Regions from separate parts of the Chelatococcus daeguensis genome, predicted to be linked through region 2. Evidence: predicted binding sites of a transcription regulator. Region 2 holds the regulator's gene; each other region holds the start of a gene.

Region 1 (5,573 bases), 1.8 Mb from region 2:
TCGGCGGCCGAGACGGTGGCCGACGAGGAGACGGCCCGGCGCCTGCGCCTCATGCCGGGCGCGCCGGTGCTGCGGACGGAGGTGCGCCGCTTCATCGACGGCACGCCCGTCTCCAGCGGCACGTCGTTCTTCCCGCTGCCGCGCTTCGCCGGCGCTGCCGCGGTGCTGCTCGAGACGGGATCGATCACCCGGGCGCTCGCCGCCTGTGGCGTGACGGACTACGTGCGCGCCGAGACGCGCATCACCGCCCGCCTCGCCACCGGCGACGATGCGGCGCGGCTCGACCTCTCGCCGGGGCGCATCCTCTTCGTCGTCGATGCGCTCAACGTCGACGGCACGGGCACGCCCGTGCAGGCGGCCCACGTCGTCTTCGCCGCCGACCGCGTCGAGCTAGTGGTCGAAAACGGCTAGAGCAGGACGAATGCAAGCCGGCCGCAAGGTTCTTGGCTTGATCCCTCCCCTCAAGGGGAGGGTGGATCGCGCCGAAGGCGCGAGACGGGTGGAGTCAAGACCGGGATCGACGCCCTTGTTGTCAACCCCTACCCCCTCCGTCGCCGCTTCGCGGCGCCACCTCCCCCATACGGGGGAGGATCAGCGCGCACCAAAGTGCATCCGCCCGCGAAGTGGATGCCGGCTGGGGGAATAGGCGGATGCGAACATAAACGGTTCAGGCCGCGATCTTCGCATTGCCGATGATGGCGAAGCGCAGCCGGCCTGAGACGAAGTCGATCACTGCCACCGTGAGAAGGATCATCAGAACGAGGAAGGAGACGTGCTGCCATTCGAGCATGCGGATCTGCTCGTAGAGATGCAGGCCGACGCCGCCGGCGCCGACCACGCCGATGATGGTGGCCGAGCGGGTGTTCGATTCGAAATAATAGAGCACCTGGCTGACGATGACCGGGAAGACCTGCGGCAGGAGGCCGAAGCGTACCTGGTGCAGCTTGCCGCCGCCGGTCGAGGCGACGCCTTCCACGGCCTTCTTGTCCATCGCCTCGATGGCCTCGGAGAAGAGCTTGCCGAACTCGCCGAAATTGCTCGTCGCCACGGCGAGGATGCCGGCGAAGGGCCCGAGCCCGACGACATTGATCCAGATGAGCGCCCAGATCAGCACGTCGACGCCGCGCACCACATCGAGCCCGCGACGCAGCGAAAAATGGAGGAATACGTTCGGGATGACGTTCTTGGCCGCGAGGAAGCCGAAGGGAAAGGCAAGGATCGCCGCCGTCAGCGTGCCGAGGAAGGCGATCGCCAGCGTCTGCGCCAGCGCCATGAGATAGGTGAGGAAAGTCGCGTAGCTGCCCGGCGACGGCGGCAGCATGAAGCCGGCGAACTCGACGAGCTTGTCAAGGCCGCCGGCGATGCGGGCGAAGGAGAAGCCGAGCGCCCAGAAGCCCGAGACGAACAGGCCCGCGAGCACGGCGACGATCGCGACGCTCAGCAGCCGGCGCGGCCAGTTCACGCGGAAGATGGAAGGATGGCGCGCCGCGAGCCCCCTCAGGCCGGCGAGCGCCTCGGCCTCGAAACGCTGTGTCCGTGTCGCGCTCATGAGCGGCGCTCCATGCCGATCAGCGCATGGCGCAGCCGCTCGGTCGCAAGGTCGATGACCATGACGGTGGCGATGATGATGAGGAGGATGGCGCTGACGTCGGAATAGTAGAACTTGCGGATGGATTCGATGAGGTCCTGGCCGATGCCGCCGGCGCCGACGAAGCCCATCACGGCCGCGCCGCGCACGTTGATCTCGAAGCGCAGGAGGCCATAGCTGGCGAAGTTGGACAGCACCTGCGGCAGCACGGCGAAGCGCACCGTCTCCAGCCAGGTCGCGCCGGTGGCCGAGACGCCCTCGACCGGCTTCATGTCGATGTTCTCGACGACTTCGGAAAAGAGCTTGCCGAGCGCCCCGGTCGTGTGGATCGCGATGGCGAGCACGCCCGGCACCGGGCCTAGGCCGAAGGCCGCGACGAAGATGAGCGCGAAGACGATCTCCGGCACCGTGCGGCAGAATTCGAGCACACGCCGCACCAGCCAGCGCACCCGCGCCGAGCGCGAGAGATTGGCCGCGGCAAGGAAGCAGAGGCTGATGGCGCAGAGCCCCCCGAGCATGGTGCCGAGATAGGCTATGAGCAGCGTCTCGCCCATGAGCCGCAGCCAGTAGCCGAGCCCCCAATACCACTCGGCGAGATCCTCGCCGAGATGGGCGAGCCGGAGCGTCGGCACGATGTCGCCGATGTAGCTCGGGAAGCGCCAGAGATTGGCGAAGAACTTCGCAAGGTCCACCTCGCCCGCCCAGGCGGACAGGCCGACGAGCGCGGCAAGGATGAGGCCGCCGAGAAGAACCTGCCGGCGCTTGGCGGCGACGGCCGCGCCGTAGGCATCTTCGAGCGCGCGCAGGCGCGGCTCAGGCAGACGGGCGATGACGTGCGACATGAGATGGTTGCTTTGTCAGCCGGTGGGCCGGAGGCAGCACACCGTCATGCCCGTCCCTGTTGCGGGCCTCCACGCCTGACCGCAAGCGCCGTCGAAGGCCATGGATGGCCGGGACAAGCCCGGCCATGACGATGGAATGCGCGATGGGCGGCAGGGATGGCCTGCCGAACGGATGCGCTCAGGACGCCTTCTTGCGCTTCAGGCGGTCGACGAACTCGATGAGTTCGATGGTCGCCTTGTAGTCCTCCGTGGTGATCGGCGCGAAACCCTTGTCCTTGCCGTCGGAGAGCTTGTCGAAGGCGGCCTTGTTCTTCTGCGGCGCCTCCTGGAAGGCCTTGGCGATGGCCTGCTTGAGGTCCGCCGGCAGGTCGGTCAGATAGGCGTAGGGCGAGCCCTGGATGAGGTCCGACTTGTAGATGATCCGGAAGTTCTCCTTCTTGGCCATGCCCTTGTTGGCCATGCGCGTCAGGTTGGAATCGTTCTCGGAGTTCCACCAGTTGAAGGCGACGTCGACCGTGCCCTGCTCAAGCGCGGTAACGGCATTCTCGTGGCTGCCAGCATAGACCACCTTGCCGAAGAACTGCTCGGGATCGATGCCCTGCTTGTCGAGGGCAAAGCGCGGCACGTTGTTGCCCGAAGTCGAGTTGGGATCGACGAGGCCGAGGTTCTTGCCCTTGAGGTCGTCGATCGACTGGTAGGGGCTGTCCGCCTTCACATAGGCGACGGAATAATAGCCGACCGTGCCGTCGGAGTTGATCGTCGTCACGAAGGGCTCGACGCCGCCGTTCGTCACCTTGACGGCGCGGGAGAGCGAGGCCGGGCCGTAATAGGCGATGTGGATGTTGCCAGCCTTCTGGCCCTCGATGACCGCGGCATAGTCGTTGGCGATGCGCAGCTTCACCGGCACGCCGAGTTCCTTCGACAGATAGGCGACGAAGTCGTCGTAGCGCTCGTTCACGCCCGAGGCGTTCTCGGCCGGCACGACAGAGAAGATGAGCTCGGGATACTTCGCCTTCCAGTCCCCAGCGAAGGCCGGAATCTGGGCCATGCCGGCGAAGGCGAAGGACGCGGCGGCGGCACCGATGAGGGCGCGGCGGTTCAACATCGTGGTCTCTCCTCAAGAGTAAGGTCCGGCGCGGATCGCTGCGCCGGCGTCCATCGCGGCGCTCAGGCCGGGATCGCGACAGGGGAACGGGCGCCCCATCCGGCGGCGGCCGAGGACGTTGCGCCCTCGCCGATGACGTCGGCGGCCTCGAGCCCGTAGAGCTCGCGCGCCACGTCGTCGGTCAGGCTTTCCGGCAGGCCGTCGAAGACGACGCGGCCCGCGGCCATGCCGACCAGACGATCGCAGTAGCCGCGCGCCAGTTCGAGCGAATGCAGATTGCAGATGACGGTGATGCCGTAGGTGCGGTTGATGCGCTGCAGCGCGTCCATGACGATGCGCGTGTTGCGCGGATCGAGCGAGGCGATCGGCTCGTCGGCCAGGATGATCTCGGGCGACTGCGCGAGCGCGCGGGCAATGGCCACCCGCTGCTGCTGGCCGCCGGACAGAGAATCCGCGCGCTGCGCCGCGAGCCCGGCGATGTCGAACTGCTCGAGCGCCGCGAGCGCGATCGCCTTGTCCTCCGGCGCCCACAGGCGCACGAGGGATTTCGCCGAGGGCGCGGCATTGAGCCGGCCCATGAGCACGTTGGTGAGCACGTCGAGCCTGCCGACGAGGTTGAACTGCTGGAAGATCATGGCGCAGCGCGCCCGCCAGTCGCGCAGCTCGCGCCCCCTGAGGCCCGTCACGTCCACATCGCCGCAGCGGATGCGCCCGTCGCTCGGGTCGACGAGCCGGTTGATCATGCGCAGCAGCGTCGACTTGCCGGCGCCGGAGCGGCCGATGACGCCCACGAACGAGCCGGGAACCACGGTCAGCTCGACACTGTCGACAGCCGTCTTCGCACCGAAACGTCGGCTGACACCTTCGAGAACCAGCATGCAGCAACCTCCACGATTGCTGCGTTATCTAGATCGAGCAGACGACACTATCATGACAATCAATAAATTGATCAATTTGCCATCTAACAACTTTTCAATACTGTTGATACCGTCACAACAACGTCACATCGGCACACGAAACCTGCGCGCCACCTCCCGGGAGACGAATGATGGGCAAGCGCCTCGGCGAAACGCCGACGATCCACCCGACCGCCAGCGTGCTGCGCTCGACGCTCGGCCGCTACACGGAAGTCGGCGCGCGCACGAGCCTCGTCGAGACGACGATGGGCGACTACAGCTACATCGTGAACGACGGCGACGTCATCTACACCACGATCGGCAAGTTCTGCTCCATCGCCGCCCAGGTGCGGCTCAACCCGGGCAACCACCCCATGTGGCGGGCGAGTCAGTCCCACTTCACCTACCGCGCCTCGGCCTATTTCGAGGGAGAGGAGGACGAGAGCGGGTTCTTCGACTGGCGCCGGGCCCAGCCCGTCACCCTCGGCCATGACGTGTGGATCGGCCACGGCGTCACGGTGATGCCGGGGGTGACGATCGGCACCGGCGCCGTCGTCGGCTCCGGCGCCGTCGTCACGAAGGACGTCGCGCCCTACGCCATCGTCGCGGGCGTGCCGGCAAGGCCCATCAGGCCCCGTTTCCCGGCCGCCGTCGCCGAGCGGCTCATGGCGCTCGCCTGGTGGGACTGGAGCCATGAGCGCCTGCACGCCGCCCTGCCCGACTTCCGCGCGCTGTCGGTCGAGGCCTTCCTCGAAAAATACGGCGCCTGATCCGCCCCCTCAGCGGGCCACGTCGGAGGCTTCTGCCGCGCGGACGATCGCATCCGCGTCCGCCGGCAGCATCAGCCGCTCGTCGGCGAGCTTGCGCGCCGCGGCGGAGACCGCCGCCACATAGGCGGCATGATCGGGGTAGCGCTCCTCCAGCGACAGGCGTCTGTCGCCGGCCTCCTGCCGCGCCGCCCTGGTGCGGGCGAGCGGGATTTCGGAGCCGGTCAGGCCGCAGATGGCGCCCTCGGCGAAGCCGGCCTTGCGCAGGTTCCAGCCGAGATAGGTCGCCGTCGGCGCCTCGATCACCGGCAGGCGGATGCCTGCGACCGCATGCCCGTCGGCGTCGACGCGCGGCAGGAAGACGGGATAGGCCGG
Region 2 (5,573 bases):
CGCTCAACATCATCGCCCTGCGCATCGTTCGCAAATACCGAGAGCAATATGACTGACATTGCTGCACCCCCTCAAGGCGCCCGTCGGTTCGGTCTCTCGTCGGCCGAGGCCCAGGCGCGGTTGAGGCGGCGCCACGCCGCGGAGGCACGGTTCCGTGCCTATGGCATCGGCGCAATCGCGCTCGCGGCGATCTTCCTCGTCGTCCTGATCGGCGACGTCATCGTCAAGGCGATGCCGGCTTTTACCGAATATCGCCTGACCATGACGGTGACGCCGACGCTGGAGCAGGTGTCCAGCGACGGCACCACCGATCCGCAGGCGCTGCGCAGCGGCGATTATGACGCCGTGCTGCGCAGGGGCTTGCAGGAACTCTTCCCGCAGGTCACGACGCGTGCCTTGCGCCGCAAGCTCAACAACGACCTTCTGTCGTCTGGCGCGGCGATGACGCTGCGCAATCGGGTGCTGGCCGATCCCTCCGCCATCGGCCAGCCGGTGACGATCGAGGCACTGCTCGACGACGCGGCCGACCTCTACCTCAAGGGCCTGATGACCGGGCGGCGCGAGAGCGTCGGCCAAGGGCAGGCGCAGGTGACGCTGGACGGCGAGGACGTGGTGCTGACGAGCTCGGCCCCCGATTTCGCCCGCGCCCTTGCCGAGGTCAAGGAGAGCCTGCGCGAGGAGGCGGCCGCCGACCGTCGCGAGGCCGCACGGCTGACCGCCGCGGCGGCCGATGTCGCCGGCGACCAGCGCGAGGCTCTGCAGAAGCGCATCGCCGACCTCGAGGGCGATGCCGCTGCCGCCGAAGCACGCGCTGCCGCGGCTGATGCGCCCGAGCGGCTGACGGCTGACCTGCCCTCGAAACTCGTCTTCATCAACGGCGGCATCGTCAAGCTGACCGAGATCGGCGCCTCCGAGGCGCGCGGCACGGTGCTCGTGCCGCTGGCCAATACCGACGCTGTGACGGCGGGTGGGTGGGACATCCTCACCCTGACCCAACCCGAGGCGAACCGTCGGCTTGACGACCAGGTGGTCGCCTGGCTCGAGGACCTGAAGCAGCGCGGCATGGTAGCGTCGCATTTCGCCAGCCGCTTCTTCACCTCTGGCGACAGCCGCGAGCCGGAGCAGGCGGGTATTCTCGGAGCTCTCATCGGCTCGGCGCTGACCATGCTGGTGACGCTGGTCCTGTGCCTGCCGATCGGCGTCGGTGCCGCCGTCTATCTCGAGGAATTCGCGCCGAAGAACCGGCTGACGGACCTCATCGAGGTCAACATCAACAATCTCGCGGCGGTGCCCTCGATCGTCTTCGGTCTGCTCGGCCTTGCGATGTTCCTCAACTTCTTCGGCCTGCCGCGCTCGGCGCCACTCGTCGGTGGTCTCGTCCTCGCTCTCCTGGTGCTGCCGACGATCATCATCGCGAGCCGCGCCGCTCTGAAGTCGGTGCCGCCGTCGATCCGCGAGGCGGCGCTCGGCATCGGCGCCTCGCACCAGCAGGCGGTGTTCCACCACGTGCTGCCGCTCGCCATGCCCGGCATCATGACCGGCACCATCATCGGCATGGCGCATGCGCTGGGGGAAACCGCGCCGCTGCTCCTCATCGGCATGGTCGCCTTCATCGTCGACGTACCGGGCTCAATCACCGATGCGGCGACGGCGCTGCCCGTACAGATCTACCTGTGGTCGGACCTGCCGGAGCCGCTGTTCCAGGCCAAGACCGCCGCCGCCATCCTGGTTCTGCTCGCTTTCCTCTTTATCATGAACGGTCTTGCCATCCTGCTGCGCCGCCGCTTCGAGCGCCGCTGGTGAGCCGCGTCGCGGGCCGAAGGGAGTTCTCAATGATGACGACGATGCCGAACATCGAGCTGGCGAAGGCCACGGTGGCCGAAGTCGCGGACGAGGCAGCGACGAAGGTCGTGGCCCGCGAGGTCAACGTCTATTACGCCGACAAGCACGCCTTGCACGATGTCTCGATTGACATTCCTGAGAAGGCGGTCACCGCCTTCATCGGCCCGTCCGGCTGCGGCAAGTCCACCTTCCTACGCTGCATCAACCGGATGAACGACACGATATCGATCTGCCGCGTCAGCGGCCGCATCGAGATCGACGGCAGCGACATCTATGACCGGAATCTCGACCCGGTGCAGTTGCGGGCGAAGGTCGGCATGGTGTTCCAGAAGCCGAACCCCTTCCCCAAGTCGATCTACGAGAACGTCGCCTACGGGCCGCGCATCCACGGGCTCACGAGCTCCAAGGCCGACCTCGACGAGGTCGTCACCATGAGCCTCAAGCGCGCCGGTCTCTATGAGGAGGTGAAGGACCGTCTCGCCTCGCCGGGCACCGGCCTCTCCGGCGGCCAGCAGCAGCGCCTGTGCATCGCCCGTGCCATCGCCGTCAATCCCGAGGTCATCCTCATGGACGAGCCGTGTTCGGCGCTTGATCCCATCGCCACGGCAAAGATCGAGGAGTTGATCGACGAATTGCGCGAGAACTACACCATCGTCATCGTCACGCACTCGATGCAGCAGGCGGCCCGCGTCTCGCAGCGCACGGCGTTCTTCCACCTCGGCAAGCTCGTGGAAGAGGGGCCGACGGAGCAGATCTTCACGGCGCCGCAGGACAAGCGGACGCAAGACTACATCACTGGGCGCTTCGGCTGAGGCTGCCGCAGCAACAAGGATTGCCGACGATGACCGATCATATCGTCAGCTCGTACGACGTCGAGCTCGATACCCTGCGCAGCAAGATCGCCGAGATGGGTGGCATCGCCGAGAAGATGCTGGGCGATGCGACGATAGCCCTCGTGCGGCGCGATGCAGCCCTCGCCCAGGCGGTTATCGCCGTCGACGAGCGGCTCGATGCCCTGCAACACGACGTCGAGGAACGCGCCGTGCTCACCATCGCCAAGCGCCAGCCGATGGCGGTCGACCTGCGCGAGATCGTCTCCGCCATCCGCGTGGCGGGCGATATCGAGCGCGTCGGCGACCTCGCCAAGAACACCGCCAAGCGTGTCGTCGCCATCAGCAACGAGATGCAGCCGCAGAAGATCGTCGGTGGCGTGCAGCACATGAGCGACCTCGTGCAGGCCCAGCTCAAGGATGTGCTCGACGCCTATGCGCAGAAGGACACGGCCCGCGCGCTCGACGTGTGGCAGCGCGACGATCGCATCGACGCGCTCTACACCTCGATCTTTCGCGAACTGCTGACCTACATGATGGAAGACCCGCGCAACATCAGCTTCTGCACGCATCTCCTGTTCCTCGCCAAGAACATCGAGCGCATCGGCGACCACACCACCAACATCGCCGAGACCATCCACTATCTTGTCACCGGAAAGCCGCTCGCCGCCGAACGGCCGAAGAGCGACGACTCGAGCTTCACCACCGTGCCGGTCTCCGGCCGGCAGTAAGTGTCGATCACGCGCCAGCGTCCACCACGGAAGGACCGATGGGACCCCGTATCCTCATCGTCGAAGACGAAGAGCCGCTCACACTCCTCCTACGCTACAACCTCGAGGCCGAAGGCTATACCGTCGATGCCGTCGCGCGCGGTGACGAGGCCGAGGTGCGCCTGCGCGAGCAGGTCCCGGACCTCGTGCTGCTCGACTGGATGCTGCCGGGACTGTCCGGCATCGAGCTATGCCGGCGCTTGCGTGCCCGCCGGGAAACGGAACGGCTGCCCGTCATCATGCTCACCGCCCGGGGCGAGGAGGGCGAGCGTGTGCGCGGTCTCGCGACCGGCGCGGACGATTACGTCGTCAAGCCCTTCTCCGTACCGGAGCTCCTGGCGCGCGTGCGTGCCCTGCTGCGCCGCGCCAAGCCGGGCCATGTGGCCACCGTGCTCACCGCCGGCGATATCGAGCTCGACCGCGAGACCCGGCGCGTACGCCGTTCTGGCCGCGAGCTTCACCTCGGCCCCACCGAGTTCAAGCTGCTCGAGTTCCTGATGCAGAGCCCCGGCCGTGTCTTCACGCGCGAGCAGTTGCTCGACGGCGTCTGGGGCCACGACGTCTATATCGACGAGCGCACGGTGGACGTGCATGTCGGACGCCTGCGCAAAGCCATCAACCGGGCCCGCAAGCCGGACCCGATCCGCACGGTGCGCGGCGCCGGCTATTCCTTCGACGAGACCTTTTCGCACGCGGAGTGAAGCGCGATGCTGCCGCCATCCCCCGGTGCGGCCAGCAAAGAGGCCGGAGCGGCCCGCTCCGGCCTCTTTGCTGGCCGCTTCTGTCCCCGGTCAGGAGCGCATCACCTTCTTCTCGCGCCGACGGTCCGCCGCCGGCTGGTAGGCGATGCGCGCATGGTGCGCGCAATAGGGCATGCCGAGGAGGGAGCGCGCGCCGCAGAAGCGGAAGTCCGGCGTCGTCGGGTCACCCATCGGCCAGCGGCACATGGCTTCCCGCAGCTCCATGATGGTCACGCGCTCGCTCAGCGGCACGACCACCTCGTCCTGGGGCTGGAACTGTTCCTGCGGCACCGCCTCGGTCTCGAGCTCGGGCGCCGCGGCGAGGGCTGTGTTGCCGCGCACGACGGTCTGGCCCGATGGCTGCGTCATAGGATGGCTCGGGCTGCGTGTGTGCGCGGCCTTCCGCGGCCGGGAGGCCGCCGGTGCCGCCGACTTGGCGCGGCCGGAAAGCCCGAGGCGATGCACCTTGCCGATGACGGCATTGCGCGTCACGCCGCCGAGCTCGGCGGCGATCTGGCTGGCGCTAAGGCCTTCGGTCCAGAGCTTGCGCAGCAGCTCCACCCGCTCGTCGCTCCAGGTATTGCTCTGATCGCTCATCGCTCTCTCCGCCCGGCTCGTTCCGGCGCGCGCAAGGGGAGCGCGAAAGAGGCTCTTGCCTCGTCGCATCCTGCTGCAGGTAGCGCCGATAGGGAATTGGCCACACGATATGTCGTGGTCTGTGGCTCGGAAGCTACAATATGAGGGAAGGCACGAGCAAGGCTTCGCGCCGGCCGATCTGCGTTTTCCCCAAGATCGTGACAGCAATCGGGCGCCGGCTGATCGATCGTATCAATGCGATTGAATTGACAGTCCCTGTGACCCATCTAAAATTGTGGACGGTGCCGCCCCTGCCCGGGCGGCACTTTGATTTTCGGGAAAATCCGAGGCGTCCGGCGGCAGGCCGGCGCCTCATCGCGGAGACGAGAGACGTGACTTCGCCGCTTCTGCAGACCTATGCGCGGGCCGACATCGAATTCGAGAAGGGCGAGGGCGCGTGGCTCGTGACGCGAAGCGGCGAGCGATACCTCGATTTCGGCGCCGGCATCGCTGTCAACGCCCTCGGCCATTGCCATCCGCATCTCGTCGAGGCGTTGACCGCGCAGGCCGGCAAGCTCTGGCACACGTCGAACCTCGTGCGCATCCCCGAGGGCGAGCGGCTCGCCCAGCGGCTGGTCGATGCGACTTTCGCCGACAATGTCTTCTTCACCAATTCCGGCGCCGAGGCGCTGGAATGCGCCATCAAGATGGCCCGGCGCTACCATTCGTCCAAGGGCCAGCCCGAGCGCTTCCACATCGTCACCTTCGAGGGCGCCTTCCACGGCCGCACGCTGGCGACCATCGCCGCCGGCGGC
Region 3 (5,573 bases), 1.7 Mb from region 2:
CGCCCCGAAGATCCTCGCCACGGTGGATGACCTCGAGGCCATCGCCCTCGACGACGAGGCGGACGTGCCGGCGCTCACCGGCTGGCGGCGCCAGCTCTTCGGCGAGAAGGCACTCGCCCTGAAGGCCGGGCGCCTGGCGCTCACCGTGGACCGCGGGCGCGTGCGCCTCATCGAATATTGATTAGGCCGCCTCGCTGAGGAACTCGTCGAGGGCACCGACGAGGAACTGGGCCGACCGGGTGAAGTCCTGCGACAGGGCGGCGAGGCTCTGCGCGGCATCGCGCGTTTTGGCCACTGTCTCGCCCATGGCCGACAGGCTCTCGTTCAACAGCGATAACGTCGTCACGCCTGCCCCCGAATCCCTATTGTGCAACGCGCACGTTGTGGAGACCCGGCATTGCGGAACCGTTACCCTTGCATGACACTTCTGCGACAGGCCTTTGTAGTAAAATCCGTTTCCAGTCCCACGAGGCCTACCTGCCATTCTGGATGAGGGGCTCGCGGCCGACGAGGCGTGCGAGCTGTTTGACCCGGTTCAAGAGCCGGTCGCTCGCGAGCGCAGCGAGGTCGCCGGGCAGCGCCAGCACCAGCTTGCCGCCATGCCCCGTGATCGGCGCCCGCGGCAGGACGCCCGGCATGGCGGCCGAGACGAGATAGGCGACTCGCATGGCACCGCCGAGGATGCGCGCCCGGTCGATCATCCGGGTCGTCACCAGTTCCCGGATGCGCGGGCTGATGTCGTCCACCGACAGGCCGACATGGCGGAAGAAGACCGACAGGGCCAGGAAGGCGCGGCCGGGATGGTCGACGCCCACGAAGGCGGCATGGGCGATGATGTTGAGCCCCTGTTCGCCGCGATAGTCGGGATGCGCGCGCCAGCCGATGTCGGCCAGAAGGCAAGCGGCATGGCGCAGGCGGCGCTCCTCCCCCGTCTCGTCGAGGTGGAGCGAGGCAACGAGCTTGTCCGTCCAGCCGATCAGTTCCTCGCCGTGCATCGGCGCGCGCGAGCGCAGCAGGTTGAGCTCGCGCGCCGCGGAGAGCAGCGGATCCGTCCGCCGCTCCTCGTTGGACAACTTCTCGTAGAGCAGCCCTTCGCGCACCCCCTGCGCCGAGATGACGACCTTCTTGGGTTTGCCCTTGCGGATGATCTCTTCCAGCAGCAGCGCCCCGTAGCCGAGCAAGGGCCGGCGGGCCGCCGAGACGGCCTCGATCGATTCGAGCGTGTCGGCATCGACGCGCTCGACGATCTTGGCGAAGTCCGTGACGTCCTTCGGCGCCACCGTATAGCCGTGCATCACGTGCAGCGGATAGCCTTTCTGCGTCATGTGCAGGCGCGCCAGGGCGCGCCACGTGCCGCCGACGGCATAGAAGGTGCGCCCCTTCAGGCGCTCCAGCGGCTCAGCCTTGGCGAAGGCGTCGCGCACCACCTTCGAGGCCTTGCGTATGTTGCCGCCGGTCGTGTCCTGCAGCGCGAGGCCCCCGAGCGGCAGCGAGACACCCTTGCCGAGTTCGAAACCGCGCACGTCGATGAGCTCGAGGCTGCCGCCACCCATGTCGCCGACGACGCCGTCGGCATCGTGGAAGCCGGACATGACGCCGAGCGCCGAGAGCTGCGCCTCCCGGCTGCCCGAGATGAGCTCGATGGGATGGCCGATCGCCGCCTCGGCCCGGGCGAGGAAGTCCGGCCCGTTCTCGGCGTCGCGCGCCGCCGCCGTCGCCAGCACGTGCACCGAGGCGACCTGCATGAGCCCGCACAGGACGCGAAAGCGCGCCAGCGCCCTGAGCGCCTTCTCGACGGCATCGTCGTGCAGCCGCTTCGTCGTCGCCACACTGCGGCCGAGGCCGCAGAGGACCTTTTCGTTGAAGATCGGCGTCGGCGCCCGCGTCATGCCCTCGTAGGCGACGAGGCGGACCGAGTTGGAGCCGATATCAACGATGGCCACCGGTGAGCCGACGTCGAGTCGGCCCGGGGCACGCAGTTCAGGCAGAGGATCCCTTGGCGAGGGTCCTGGGGCGCGAATCCTTGAGAGACTTTCCACGTCCAGACAGACTCGGGTTCGTCATGAAGTACTGATGAGCGTTGAAGGACTGCTCCCCCTTGCCCGGGATGATGCGCTTGCTCGTCCCATCGGGCAATACAGTCCAGCTCTGCTCGTTGTCCAGCAGATTGGCGAGCATGATCTGCTCGAGGATCTGCTCGTGCACGGTCGGATTAGAGATCGGCAGCAGCGCCTCGACCCGCCGATCGAGGTTTCGCTGCATCAGGTCGGCGGAGGAAATGTAGAGATGCGCCTTGGCATGCGGCAGCCCGTGCCCGTTGCCGAAGGCGTAGATGCGGCTGTGCTCGAGGAAGCGGCCGACGATGGACTTGACGCGGATGTTCTCCGACAGGCCCGGAATGCCGGGCCTGAGGCAGCAGATGCCGCGCACGATGAAGTCGACCTGCACGCCGGCCCGGCTCGCCTCGTAGAGCGCGTCGATGATCGTCGAATCGACCAGCGAGTTGCACTTGCCCCAGATCTGGGCCGGGCGGCCGGCCTTCGCATGGGCGATTTCCTCCTCAATATGCTTGAGGAGGCGCGCCTTCAGCGTCACGGGAGACACGGCCATGCGCTCAAGCTCGGCCGGCTCGGCATAGCCGGTGATGAAGTTGAAGATGCGCGCAACGTCCCGCGCGATGACGGGGTCGGCCGTGAAGAACGACAGGTCGGTGTAGATGCGCGCCGTGATCGGGTGGTAGTTGCCCGTGCCGACATGGCAATAGGTGACGAGTTGCCCGCCTTCGCGGCGCACCACCGACGACAGCTTGGCGTGGGTCTTGAGCTCGATGAAGCCGAAGACCACCTGCGCTCCTGCCCGTTCGAGGTCCCGCGCCCAGCGGATGTTGGCCTCCTCGTCGAATCGCGCCTTGAGCTCGACGAGCGCCGTCACGGACTTGCCGGCCTCGGCCGCCTCCGCGAGCGCCTTGACGATGGGCGAGTCCGACGAGGTGCGGTAGAGCGTCTGCTTGATGGCCACCACATTGGGATCGCGTGCCGCCTGCTGCAGGAACTGCACCACCACGTCGAAGGATTCGTAGGGGTGGTGGACGACGATGTCCTTCTGGCGGATGGCGGCGAAGCAATCGCCCCCGTGCTCGCGGATGCGTTCGGGAAAGCGCGGGTTGTAGGGCTTGAACTTGAGGTCGGGCCGGTCGAGCCCGACGAGCTGGCTGAGCTCGTTGAGCGCCAGCATGCCCTCGACCACGAAGATCTCGTCCGTTGTCACATTGAGTTCGTCGGCGACGAAGGCACGCAGCCCCTCGGGCATGGCCGCCTCGACCTCGAGTCGGATGACGCTGCCGCGGCGACGCTGCTTGAGGGCCGATTCGAACAGGCGCACCAGGTCTTCCGCCTCTTCCTCGATTTCGAGGTCGCTGTCGCGGATGACGCGGAAGCCCCCCTGTCCCTTCACCGTGTAGCCGGGGAAGAGCTTGGCCGTGAATAGGACGATGAGTTGTTCGAGCGCGATGAAGCGCTGGGCCCCCGTCTCGGCGAAATCCGGCAGGCGTACGAAGCGCTCCACCCGACTCGGCACGCGGATCAGCGCATTGAGCGAGCGGTTGTCGCTCTGGCGGAAGAGTGCCAGCGCCAGCGTGAAGCCGAGGTTGGAGATGAACGGGAACGGATGGGCCGGATCGACGGCGAGCGGTGTCAGCACCGGGAAAACGTGGTGAAGGAAATAATCGTCGAGCCACAGCCGCTCGGCCCTCGTCAGTTGTCCGGCATCGACGAGAACGATGCCGTTCTCGAGCAGTTCGTCCCTGAGCTCGCGCCAGCGGCGCTGCTGGTCGCTGGCGAGCACCGACACTTCGGCGCCGATGCGCATCAGCTGCTCGGCCGGCGTCAGCCCGTCCTGCGACTGCGTCATGACGCCCGAACGCACCTGGCCCCGCAGGCCCGCGACACGCACCATGAAGAACTCGTCGAGATTGTTGGCGGAGATCGACAGGAAACGCAGTTGCTCCAGCAGCGGATGGCGCTTGTTGGAGGCCTCCTCCAGCACCCGGCGGTTGAACTGCAGCCAGGACAGTTCGCGGTTGATGAAGCGTTCGGGCGACTGGCGCAGCGCCTCGGCAACGGCCGCCTCGGCCGCAACGGCCTCGCCCTGATCGAGCTTCACCGCCTCGCTCTGGCCGCCCGCCGGCTTGATCGCCTCGAGGTTCACCGTCCGCTCCCTTGTCATGTCGTTGCCGCCCTGGCTCGTCCTTGTGCGTCCATTCCAAGACAGACGCATGACGGCCCGGATGCGGCGCCCGGCGGCTTACCACGCCGCACCTCAGCCTCCCACCGGCACGGCCGGGATGCAACCTTCACGGAGGCGTCAGCTTTCGCCCATGGCGAGCGTGGCGAGGACAGCAAGGGCGAGCGGGCGCGTGATGCGCCGGCCGCGGCTCAAGGCCTCCCGGTCGAGGGCGGCGACGAGGCGCTGGGCAGCGGCGAGCGACCGCTCCATGCGCGGCAGGATGGACTCGACCACATTGGTATCGACGACGAGCTGCCGGTCGACGAAAAGCTTGACGAGGACGGCGCGCAGGAGCGCCTCGTCCGGCGCGCCGATGTCGACCGCCGGCGATTGCCGCAGGCGCGAGAGGAGGTCCGGCGTGGCAAGGCCCCAGGCCTCCGGCGCCGTCCGCGCTGTCAAGAGCAGGCTGCTGCCGGTGCTGCGCAGGGCGTTGAGGAGGTGGAAGAAGGCATGCTCGTCGAGCGGGCTGCGGTCGCAATCCTCCACTACCAGAGCCGGTGCGCCGGCAAGCTCCGGCACGGCCGGAAGCGTCACGGCGGCGGCATCGGCGACAGTCGCACCGGCGCGCTCGGCCCACATGACGGCAAGATGCGTCTTGCCCGCCCCCTCCGGTCCGACGAGGCGCAGGACGGGATGCGGCCAGTCGGGCCAACGCTCGATCAGGGCATAAGCGGCCTCGTTGCACGGGCTGACGAGGAAATCCTCCGCCCCGTAGCGTGGCATCAGCGCCAGATCGAGCGGCAGTTGCCGGGGCTTGTCCGCCATGGGCCGGCTCACGCGTCCGTCTCCGGCCGGGGCGGTGGCGGCAGGCCTTCGTCATAGAGCGAGCTTGCCAGATACTGCCGCACGGCAAAGCGCGCGAGGACGCCGAGCGCCGCGGCGATCGGCACGGCAAGGAGAAGGCCGACGAAGCCGAACAGCGAGCCGAAGGCGAAAAGCGCGAACATCAGCCAGACCGGGTGCAGCCCCACCGCATGACCGACGAGCTTGGGCGACAGGATGTTGCCCTCGAGGAACTGGCCGGCGAAGAAGATGGCGAGGGTCGCGCCGATCATGATGTAGTCGGGCCAGAACTGCACGATGGCGACGCCGACGGAGAGCACGAGGCCAGTCAGCGAGCCGACATAGGGGATGAAGCTGATGAGCCCGGCCCCAAGCCCGATGAGCGCCCCGAAGTTGAGGCCGATGAGCGAGAGGCCGACGGCATAGAACGTGCCGAGGATGATGCACACCAGCGCCTGGCCGCGGATGAAGCCGGCGATTGCCCCGTCCATCTCGCGGGCGAGCTG
Region 4 (5,573 bases), 240 kb from region 2:
CGGGATCGGCCTCGGCCGCCGCGGCCGCGAGGCGCTGGATGCCCATGACGATGGTGTAATAGCTCTGATCCGTGGTGACGAGCAGCGGCCACAGATACTGGTTCCAGCCGTAGATGAAGAGGATGACGAAAAGCGCGGCAATATTGGTGCGCGACAGCGGCATCAGGATGGACCAGAAGAAGCGTAGCGGCCCCGCCCCGTCGATGCGCGCCGCTTCCGTCAATTCGTCTGGTATAGTCATGAAGACCTGACGGAACAGGAACGTCGCCGTCGCCGAGGCGATCAACGGAATGGCGAGGCCCGAATAGCTGTTGAGCATGCCGAGATTGGCCACGACCTCGAAGGTCGGCAGGATGCGCACCTCGACCGGCAACATCAGCGTGATGAAGATGAGCCAGAAAGCCGTGACCCGGAAGGGGAAGCGGAAATAGCAGATGGCGAAGGCCGACAGCAGCGAGATGGCGATCTTGCCGATGGCGATCGCCATGGCCATGACGAAGCTGTTCCACAGCATCGGCCCGACGGGCGGAAAGCCGGAGACGCTGGAGCCGGTAAACAGCGCCTCCTTGTAGTTGGCGATGAGGGCCGCACCCGGCAGAAAGCCGATGCGGCCAGTGAGGAAGTCCGTGCCGGGATGGGTGGACGCCACGAAGGCGAGCCACACCGGCAGCACCATGGCGGCAACGCCGAGGATGAGCGCCGCATGGGCGGCGAAAGTCAGCTTGCGGCCGGATTCGACCATGTCCCCGCCCCCTCAGTAATGGACCTTGCGCTCGATATGGCGGAACTGCAGCGCCGTCAGGCCGATGACGATGACGAGCAGCACCACCGACTGAGCGGCGGAAGCGCCGAGATTGAGCGATTCGAAGCCGTCTTTGAACACCTTGTACACGAGGATGGTGGTGGACTGGCCGGGCCCGCCGCCGGTCGTCGCGTGGATAATGCCGAAGGTGTCGAAGAAGGCGTAGACGATGTTGACGACAAGCAGGAAGAAGGTCGTCGGCGCGAGCAGCGGCCAGACGATCTTGCGGAAACGCAGCCAGGGGCCCGCCCCGTCGAGCGCCGCCGCCTCCACAAGCGTGCGCGGAATGGCCTGCAGTCCGGCGAGGAAGAATAGGAAGTTGTAGCTCACCTGCTTCCACGAGGCGGCGAGAATGACCATGATGAGCGCATCGGTGCCGTTGAGGTGGTGGTTCCAGTAGATGCCGATGGCCCGCAGACCACGCGCCACCACGCCGACCGACGGATCGAACATGAACCACCACAGGATGGCAGCGACCGCCGGGGCCACGGCATAGGGCCAGATGAGCAGCGTCTGGTAGACCATCGCCTTGCGCCCCACCTTGTCAGCGGCGAGCGCGAAGAGGAGCCCGAGACCGAGCGAGATGGCCGCGACCGACGCGGAGAAGACCACAGTGATGGCGAAGCTCGACCGGTAGCTCGGATCCTCGAACAGGGCGACGAAATTGGCGAGGCCGACGAACTGGCGCGACAGGCCGAAGGCGTCTTCGGCAAAGAGCGAGGTGTAGAGCGCCTGGCCAGCGGGCCACAGGAAGAAGATGATGGTGATGGCAAGCTGCGGCGCAAGCAGCAGATAAGGCACGATGCCGCCGCCGAAGGTGACCCGTTTTGCCTGCATCGGCCCCCCAGAAGGAACAGGGCGGCGCCCGATGCAGTCCGGGCGCCGCCATTCTACATTACATTATTCAGGAGTTGGACTTCTCGAACTGGCGGAGCAGCTCGTTGCCGCGCTTCGCCGCCGCGTCGAGCGCGTCCTTCGCCGACTTCTTGCCGGTTAGCGCGTTCTCCAGTTCCTCCTCGATCATGTCGCGGATCTGGACGAAGTTGCCGAGACGCAGGCCCTTGGAGTTGTCGGTCGGCGGGTTGAGGTTCATCTGCTTGATCGAGATGTCGGAACCCGGGTTCTTTTCATAGAAACCTTCTTTCTGCGACAGCTCGTAGGCGGCCTTGGTGATCGGCAGGTAGCCGGTCTGCTGGTGCCACCAGGCTTGCACCTCGGGCTTCGACAGATAGGCGAAGAACTTCGCCGCGCCCTTGTATTCCTCCTTCGGACGACCGGCGAGGACCCAGAGCGTCGCGCCGCCGATGATGGAGTTCTGCGGGGCGCCCTGCACGTCCGGCCAGTAGGGCTGCATGCCGTAGCCGACGCCGAACTTGGCATTGGCCATGATGTTGGCGCGCGCCGCCGAGGAGGCGAAGGTCATGGCGCATTCGCCGGAGAGGAACTTGGGATCCGACTTGCCCTGGCGGCCACCGTAGTCGAAGATCTTCGACTTCTGCCAGTCGACCAGCGCCGTCCAGTGCTTCTCGAGCGTCGGGTTGTTGATCTTGAGCTCGGTGCCGAGGCCGCCGAAGCCGTTGGCCTCGGTCGACAGCGGGATGTTGTGCATGGCCGAGAAGTTCTCGACATGGACCCAGGACGGCCACTGGGTGGTGAAGCCGCACGCGATGCCCGCCGCCTGCAGCTTCTTGGCGAACTCCTCCACCTCCGGCCAGGTCTTGGGCGGGGTGTTCTCGTCAAGGCCGGCCTTCTTGAAGTGATCCTTGTTGTAATAGAGGATCGGCGTCGATGAATTGAACGGGAACGACAGCATGTTGCCCTGCGTGTCGCTGTAGTAGCCCGTCACCGCCGGCAGGTAGGCCTTGGGATCGAACGGCTCGTTCTCGTCGGCCATCAGCTTGTAGACGGGATAGACGGCGCCCTTGGCCGCCATCATGGTCGCCGTGCCGACCTCGAAGACCTGCACGATCGTCGGGTGCTGCTTGGCGCGGAAGGCAGCGATGGCGCCCGTCATGGTCTCCGGATAGCTGCCCTTGAAGACCGGGACAACCTTGTACTCGCTCTGCGAGGCGTTGAAGTCGCTGGCGATCTTCTCGAGCTTCTCGCCGAGCGCGCCCGACATGGCATGCCACCACTGGATTTCAGTCTGGGCAGCAGCCGGTCCTGCCGCGGCGATGAAAGCCGCCGCACTTGCCATGGTTACAATACGAGATGCCATGATAGCCTCCCCATCTCCCGGAGCCCCCCTCGGGGACCCTTCTCTTCGTTGCTAGCGAGCATAGCATGACAATGACATGACAGTTCAATGAATAATCGACGACAAACGCAAGCGAAACGAAATTTGAGTCTTCAGCGAGGAGCGCATCCATGGGGGGCCTGACCCTTTCCACAGCCACCACCCTGCCGACCGATTTTGCGAGGGCCGCCTTGGCCGGCCGCGTCTTCCGGCCCGATGTTGCCGGCCCTTCGGTGGTGACCGTCCGCGATGGCGAGGTTTTCGATATCAGCCGCGCTTTCGCGACGATGCGCGACCTATGCGAAACTTCCGCACCTGCGGCCGCCCTGCGCGACGCCAAGGGCGAATCATTGGGTCCGCTCGAGGCCATCCTCGCCAATTCCGTGGAGGCGACGCGTGATTCCACCCGGCCCTACCTCCTCGCGCCCATTGACCTGCAGGCGGTGAAGGCGGCGGGCGTGACCTTCGCCGTCTCCATGCTGGAGCGCGTCATCGAGGAGCGCGCGCGCGGCAATGCGGACGCCGCGGCGGCCATCCGCGAGGAGATCAACCGCCTCGTCGGCGATGACCTCGCCCGCCTCAGGCCCGGCTCGCCCGCGGCCATGCGCCTCAAGGAGGTGCTCGTGGCCCAGGGCGCCTGGAGCCAGTATCTAGAGGTTGGCATCGGGCCGGATGCCGAGATCTTCACCAAGGCCCAGCCCATGTCGAGCGTCGGCACGGGAGCGGATGCCGGCATCCACGCCATCTCCACCTGGAACAATCCCGAGCCCGAGGTGGTGCTGGTCGTCGCCTCGGACGGGCGCATCGTCGGCGCCACCCTCGGCAACGATGTCAACCTGCGCGACGTCGAGGGCCGCTCGGCCCTGCTCCTCGGCAAGGCGAAGGACAACAACGCGAGCTGTGCGGTCGGCCCCTTCCTGCGCTTCTTCGACGACGGCTTCTCGCTCGACGACGTGCGCCGCATGCACGTGACGCTGACCGTCGAGGGCGAGGATGGCTTCCGCATGGAGGGCTTCTCCACCATCGAGAAGATCAGCCGAGACCCGGCCGACCTCGCGGCTCAGATGATCGGCAGGCATCACCAGTATCCGGACGGGGCGGTGCTCTTCCTCGGCACGCTTTTCGCGCCGGTCGAGGACCGCGATGCGCCGGGCAAGGGCTTTACCCACAAGGTGGGCGACGTCGTCACCATCGCCGCCCCGCAGCTTGGCAGCCTCGTCAACCGCATGCGCCACAGCCAGGACTGCGCACCGTGGACCTTCGGCACCGGGCAGCTGATGCGCAACCTCGCCAAGCGCGGCCTCCTCTGAGCCGCCCCGCGGACCGGAACCGGACGTGAACCAGCACCGCCGACCGCCAGCCTCCGGGAACGCCGCCGGCGATGCCATCGCAGACGATGGAGCGGCCGCGTTCCTCGCCGTGCGGCCGCGGCTCCTTGCCATCGCCCATCGCATGCTCGGCACGATGAGCGATGCCGAGGACGTGGTGCAGGATGCCTTCCTTCGTTTCCATGCCGCCGGCGGAACAATCGACAGTCCGCAGGCCTGGCTCGTCACGGTGACGAGCCGGCTCGCCATCGACCGGCTGCGGGCCGCACGGCGCGAGCGCGCCGCCTATGACGGGCCTTGGCTGCCCGAGCCCTGGACGGGACCCGACGACGGCGACGCCTTCGCCGGCGACCTGCCCTATGCCGTCCTCGTGCTAATGGAGCGCCTCGGCCCGGTGGAGCGCTGCGCCTTCGTGCTGCGCGCGCTCATCGACATGCCCTATGCCCGCCTCGCCGAAGTGCTCGGCCGCAGCGAGGCGGCCTGCCGGCAGATCGTCGCCCGGGCGCGGCGACGACTCGGCGACGGGCAGATCCCGGCAGCGCCGGGGGATGCTCTGGCACGCCGTCGGCGGCATGAAACCCTCATGGAAGAGTTCCGCCTCGCGCTCGCCGCCGGGGATGCCGATCGCCTCATCCGCCTGCTGGCGCCGGAAGCGACCATCACGACGGACGGCGGCGGCAAGGTGCTCGCCGCCCGCAACATCGTGCGCGGCGCGGGGCGGATCGTGCGGCTGGTGCTGGGCGTCGCCCGCAAGCTCGGCCGTGGCCGCATCGAGCGGCCGGCGCGCTTTGCCGGCGAAGCGGGCTTCGTCACCTACGATGGGGAACGCCCGGTGCGGATCGTAATGGCGGCGAGCGACGGCGAGCGGATCACGGCCGTCTATTTCGTGCTCAACCCGGACAAGCTCGTCCGCATCCCCACCGAAAGCTGAGCCGACGTTTTTTGCGGTCCCCTGTCACAAGGCGTGCCGTGCTGCGTCTTGGAGGCATGCGGCCTCGCTCGGCCGCGCAGAGGAGTACATGACGATGAGGACCATCAACGCCTACGGTATCATCCCCGATGTCTTCGGCACGGCGCGTCGACTCAACAGCGACATCGAGGGGCTCGGCCTCGACATGACGCTCGTCGAGCTCGTCAAGACGCGCGCCTCGCAGATCAACGGCTGCGCCTATTGCGTGCACATGCACGGCGGCGATGCGGTGAAGAA

The links. Region 2 encodes PhoB, which activates phosphate uptake and scavenging genes when phosphate is short. Its sites were predicted from a motif close to TGTCATNNANCTGTCAT; they were not measured.
Region 1: a site for PhoB is predicted at 4,455-4,471, ahead of phnC (phosphonate ABC transporter ATP-binding protein). Genes of this name have one in related genera too.
Region 3: a site for PhoB is predicted at 4,263-4,279, ahead of BOQ54_RS10580 (RNA degradosome polyphosphate kinase). Genes of this name have one in related genera too.
Region 4: a site for PhoB is predicted at 3,086-3,102, ahead of ugpB (sn-glycerol-3-phosphate ABC transporter substrate-binding protein UgpB). Genes of this name have one in related genera too.

Annotation. Positions count from the first base shown of each region.
Region 1 covers NZ_CP018095.1:2,319,982-2,325,554, forward strand. The annotation lists gene phnF (phosphonate metabolism transcriptional regulator PhnF) at 1-411, shown strand, start outside; gene phnE (phosphonate ABC transporter, permease protein PhnE) at 668-1,549, opposite strand; gene phnE (phosphonate ABC transporter, permease protein PhnE) at 1,546-2,430, opposite strand; gene phnD (phosphonate ABC transporter substrate-binding protein) at 2,609-3,535, opposite strand; gene phnC (phosphonate ABC transporter ATP-binding protein) at 3,598-4,413, opposite strand; gene BOQ54_RS11000 (DapH/DapD/GlmU-related protein) at 4,581-5,201, shown strand; gene BOQ54_RS11005 (alpha/beta hydrolase domain-containing protein) at 5,211-5,573, opposite strand, start outside.
Region 2 covers NZ_CP018095.1:519,528-525,100, forward strand. The annotation lists gene pstC (phosphate ABC transporter permease subunit PstC) at 1-56, shown strand, start outside; gene pstA (phosphate ABC transporter permease PstA) at 49-1,803, shown strand; gene pstB (phosphate ABC transporter ATP-binding protein PstB) at 1,836-2,654, shown strand; gene phoU (phosphate signaling complex protein PhoU) at 2,684-3,403, shown strand; gene phoB (phosphate regulon transcriptional regulator PhoB) at 3,442-4,143, shown strand; gene BOQ54_RS02415 (GcrA family cell cycle regulator) at 4,234-4,779, opposite strand; gene BOQ54_RS02420 (aspartate aminotransferase family protein) at 5,151-5,573, shown strand, end outside.
Region 3 covers NZ_CP018095.1:2,232,296-2,237,868, forward strand. The annotation lists gene rnd (ribonuclease D) at 1-181, shown strand, start outside; gene BOQ54_RS20060 (hypothetical protein) at 182-346, opposite strand; gene ppx (exopolyphosphatase) at 474-1,943, opposite strand; gene BOQ54_RS10580 (RNA degradosome polyphosphate kinase) at 1,981-4,224, opposite strand; gene BOQ54_RS10585 (DnaA ATPase domain-containing protein) at 4,363-5,049, opposite strand; gene BOQ54_RS10590 (AI-2E family transporter) at 5,058-5,573, opposite strand, start outside.
Region 4 covers NZ_CP018095.1:278,716-284,288, reverse strand. The annotation lists gene ugpE (sn-glycerol-3-phosphate ABC transporter permease UgpE) at 1-742, opposite strand, end outside; gene ugpA (sn-glycerol-3-phosphate ABC transporter permease UgpA) at 755-1,639, opposite strand; gene ugpB (sn-glycerol-3-phosphate ABC transporter substrate-binding protein UgpB) at 1,707-3,020, opposite strand; gene BOQ54_RS01260 (fumarylacetoacetate hydrolase family protein) at 3,170-4,348, shown strand; gene BOQ54_RS01255 (sigma factor) at 4,374-5,297, shown strand; gene BOQ54_RS01250 (carboxymuconolactone decarboxylase family protein) at 5,386-5,573, shown strand, end outside.